2 regions of the Fenollaria massiliensis genome follow, and region 1 is predicted to be linked to the other one. Evidence: riboswitches for the same ligand, from Rfam matches in the RefSeq annotation. Region 1 holds a riboswitch; the other holds the start of a gene.
What was found. A riboswitch is a leader RNA that binds a small molecule or an ion and turns the genes downstream of it on or off. The one in region 1 is predicted to bind S-adenosylmethionine.
Positions count from the first base shown of each region.

Region 2: it holds a riboswitch for S-adenosylmethionine, as region 1 does, so the genes downstream of both, M1R53_RS01780 (methionine ABC transporter ATP-binding protein) here and metK (methionine adenosyltransferase) in region 1, are expected to answer to the same signal.

Region 1 covers NZ_CP096649.1:1,342,104-1,344,521, reverse strand. Annotated here, with positions in the region: gene M1R53_RS06550 (MATE family efflux transporter) at 1-791, shown strand, start outside; SAM riboswitch class I at 917-1,010, shown strand; gene metK (methionine adenosyltransferase) at 1,114-2,304, shown strand.
Region 2 covers NZ_CP096649.1:345,536-347,953, forward strand. Annotated here, with positions in the region: gene M1R53_RS01770 (hypothetical protein) at 1-437, shown strand, start outside; gene M1R53_RS01775 (hypothetical protein) at 434-1,102, shown strand; SAM riboswitch class I at 1,250-1,344, shown strand; gene M1R53_RS01780 (methionine ABC transporter ATP-binding protein) at 1,415-2,413, shown strand; gene M1R53_RS01785 (methionine ABC transporter permease) at 2,410-2,418, shown strand, end outside.

The DNA.
Region 1 (2,418 bases):
TAAAAATGAGTGTAGATGGCGTTGCCTACGCTACAATTATTTCCGAAGCAATATCTGCCATACTTATAGTTATCTGTTTAATGAGAAGCGATGGCTATTTAAATTTAAGTTTGAGAAAGCTTAAAATAGACGGCAAAAAATTTATAGAGATGCTTAAGATAGGTATACCATCAGGTTTTACAGGGATAGTTTTTAGCGTATCAAACATGCTTATACAATCATCAATAAACTCTTTTGGCAAGCTTGTAATGGCTGCGAACACTGCGGCATCTAACTTAGAAGGCTTTGTGTATAACGCGATGAACTCCATCTATCAAACAGCTCTTGCCTTTGCCTCACAAAATATGGGCGCGAAAAAACTTGATAGAGTTGACGATGTTTTGAAAAAGTCCTTGCTTGTAGTAAGTGGCGTCGGATTATTCTTTGGTGTGGGTGCATATTTACTTGGAGAAATTTTACTAAGATTATATACACCAAATCAAGAAGTTATAGACATCGCCATGCTTAGACTTTTGGTTATAAGCACATCATATTTCTTGTGCGGCATCATGGACGTTTACTCAGGTGTTATACGCGGCATGGGATTTTCATTTACGCCGATGCTCGTATCGATGTTCTTTGTATGCGCATTCAGAGTTTTTTGGATATACACAATATTTGAGCGTTTTCACGAGCAATGGGTTTTATACATCTCATATCCTGTATCGTGGACTATAACCATAATCGCTTATTTCTTTACATATAAAATAGTAAGGAAAAAAGCAAAAGAAAAAATATTAAAGATGAGTTAATTTTAGGCAGTTTTATAGCTGCCTTTTATTTCGATTAGACAAAATATTTTAAGCTTTTAATATATTTTGAAAAAGTCCTTGACAAAGATTAATTTTATATATATAATAAGAAATGAACTTAATAAGTCTCATAAAGAGTGACGGAGGGAATAGGCCCTGTGAAGTCCGGCAACCTGCTAGCAAGGTGCCAAATCCTACAGCGCAGCTGAAAGATGAGAAGATGTAACCTTCAGCTATGAAGGTTTTTTTATTTTATAAGATGCGCCGCGATATAAATATTTTAAGCGGCTTTATATTAGAAAATATTAAAGGGAGGAAGATTATGTATAAAAAACTATTTACATCTGAATCGGTAACAGAAGGACATCCTGACAAAGTCTGTGACCAAATATCAGATGCGATACTAGATGCGATACTAGAAAAAGACCCAGAAGCAAGATGCGCGATCGAAACAACAGCATCAACTGGATATATTTTAGTATCTGGACAAATAACAACAAATTGCTATGTTGATATACAATCAGTAGCTAGAAAAGTTATAGCAGACATAGGTTATACTAGAGGAAAATTCGGTTTTGATGCAGAAAATTGCGCTGTACTTGTATCAATCGAAGAACAATCTAAGGATATAGCACTAGGTGTTGACAAAGCACTTGAGACTAAAGAGCACTCAAAAGATAAATATGATTTAATTGGTGCAGGCGACCAAGGTATGATGTTTGGCTACGCTTGTAACGAGACAGAAGTTTATATGCCACTTGCAATTTATCTATCACATAAATTAGCTAGAAAATTAGCTGAAGTTCGTAAAGATGGCACGCTGAATTATTTAAGACCAGATGGAAAAACACAAGTAACTGTTGAATATGACAATGGCAAGCCAAAGAGAGTTCATACTATAGTTGTATCAACACAGCACAAAGAAGGCGTTAGTCTTGAAAAGATAAGAAAAGATATCATCGAGAACGTTATAAAACCAGTTGTTGATCCAAAACTTATTGATGACGAAACAATCATCTACGTGAACCCAACAGGCAGATTCGTTATTGGTGGACCAAAAGGCGACACAGGTTTAACAGGCAGAAAGATTATCGTTGACACATACGGCGGTTACTGTAGACATGGCGGAGGAGCCTTCTCAGGAAAAGATGCTACAAAGGTTGATAGATCAGCATCATACGCAGTAAGACACGTTGCTAAAAATTTAGTAGCAGCAGGCCTTTGTGATAAATGCGAAATACAAGTTTCATACGCAATAGGCGTAGCTAAGCCAATATCCATAAACGTAGATACCTTTGGCACAGGCAAAATCGAAGAAGCAAAAATATTAGAGATAGTAGAAAAAGTATTTGATCTTCGTCCAGCCTTTATCATCGACTACTACGATTTAAGAAGACCAATCTTCCACAAGATTAGTAACTACGGCCACTTCGGACGTGACGATATAGATCTTCCGTGGGAAAGATTAGAAAAAGTTGATGAAATAAAAAAACTTCTAAAAGAATATAAATAATTAAAAAATATTATATATATAATAAGAAGAGAACTATGAGTAATTGCTCATAGTTCTTTTTTGCGTTAAAAGTCTTAGCGCATTATGATTTTTATATATTTAATTTAAAAGTCG
Region 2 (2,418 bases), 610 kb from region 1:
ACGGCAATTTCAAAGGTAAAAATGTTATAAGCAAAATATATGAATATGATGATAAGAGGAATGAGTTGGTAAAAACTGAAGCAGAATATAAGTTTTTAGTAAATGCTATATGTGGAGATTCTAAGTATATCATTATAGATGAGTATAATGAGGAAGATCCTAGTTCTCAAACCTTAAATATTTTTTGCATTAAAGAAAATAAAAATATTAATTTAGCTGAAAAGACTAATAAGATGAGAATTAAAAATATACTAAAAACAGAAAATAAATTTATAATTGAAGCCGATAAAGGTATATATGAACTTAATTTAACCCAATCCGTGCTAAAAACTATATACGACGAAGAATTAGATAGCTTATTATATCATCGTAATAAAATTTATTTATACAATTATGATTCTAATTATGAACAATTTATATTGAGGTTGATAAAATGAAAAGGAAATATGCATTAATTATTTTATTAGTTTTTTCTTTATTTTTAATTTCTTGCAACAAAGTCCAAGACAAAGAAATTAGTGATAATAATGAAAAAATGATAGCAAAAGAAGATGAAATTAAGAATTTAGAGGATAATATATTTAGTCTAAATATGGAAAAAGAAGAATATAGAAAGAATTATGAAGATATTGCAGAAAAATATATCGATTTAGAAGAAGTAACAAATTTTTATAAAAGAATTGCTTGTGAATTTACAGGAAAAGATGCTATAAGAAATAAATTTGCCTCAAATCTACTTGGCATAAGCTTGGGCATTGGCGACAATGAACTTGAAGATGGATATAAGGTGTCTTTAAGTGGACTTTATGGTCAGCCGTTAAGAATTGGTGTTTCATACAATATAATCTCAAATAAAGTAAGACATGAATATTCAAGTTATTTTGGAGAGTCTTTGCCGGCAATTAATTTAGCTTCTATGCTTGATATTAAGACAAGTGGAGACTACGTGATAGAAGGCACCAGCATTGATAAAATACAAAGCGATAAAATTATATTCAAAAATTTAAAAGCTGGTGACAAAGTAATTATTAAAATGAATAAGACTTTACAAGATCTTACTGATTATAAGTCGGATACCATCACCATAAACATAGTAGAGTAATTAAAATTAAGCGAGGCACTTGTCTCGCTTTTTACTTATCTATAAAGAAATCTTATAATAATATACACTTTTTTATAAAAAAATCTATATTTGTGATTCAAATCACATATTTAATATAAAATGACCTGTATAATTTAAACACAATATAATTCATCCAGAGAGGCGGAGGGACTGGCCCTATGAAGCCCGGCAACCTGTTTAAACAAGGTGCTAATTCCAGCGGTTATACCGAGAGATGACGATTTTTCATGATACTCTTTATCTTTTGGTAAAGAGTTTTTTTATTGGATTTATCCAAGGAAGGAGGAGCTTATGATAGAAGCAAAAAATTTAATTAAGACTTACAAGGTGGACGGCAAAGAATTTAACGCTGTTGATGGTGTAAGTTTTAAAGCAGAAAAGAAAGACATCTTAGCCATCATAGGTTTATCTGGTGCAGGTAAGTCTACTTTAGTTAGACTGCTCAATAGACTTGAGGAAGCTGACGGTGGCGAAGTAATCATAGATGGAGTGAACATATTTAACTTAAAGCAAAAAGAGCTCTTAGCTTTAAGAAAGAAAATCGCTTTTATCTTTCAAACTTTTAATCTTTTTAGTCAATACACAGTTCTAGACAATGTGATTTTTCCTTTAAACTTAAATGGATTTAAGGGTGACAAAAAGGTTGAAGCGAGAAAGTTTCTTGATTACGTTGGCTTACTTAATAAAGAGAAGGCATATCCAAGTGAATTATCTGGTGGACAAAGACAAAGAGTTGCCATAGCAAGAGCCCTTGTATCTAAGCCTGAAATTATACTTTCAGACGAAGCAACGAGCGCACTTGATCCAGAAAGCACTAGGATGGTCATAGATTTATACAAAAGAGCAAGAGATGACTTTGATACGACTACCATCATGATAACGCATCAAATGGAAGCGGCAAAGGATGCTTCGAACAAAATTGCTCTTATGGAAAATGGAAGAATTATAGAAGAAAACACTACTACAGAGCTTTTTAAAAATCCAAAGACAAAGCTTGCACAAAGCTTTATCAAAAAGGCGGCTCCTGATATTGAGCTTGATTACAGCGCTTTCACTGGCAAACTAATAAGACTTTCTTATTCAAAAGACACAGTTAAAACCCCTGTATTAAGTAACGCGATGAAAAACTTTAATGTTGATATCAACATCATTGACGGTAACATCAGTAACGTTTTGGATGAAGAGCTTGGTTACATGGTCGTTGAGCTTCGCGGCTCAGACGAAGAGGCGCAAAAAGTAATTTCTTATTTAAAAGCTAATTGCGCAGAGGTATCGGAGGTGATAGCATGAGATTC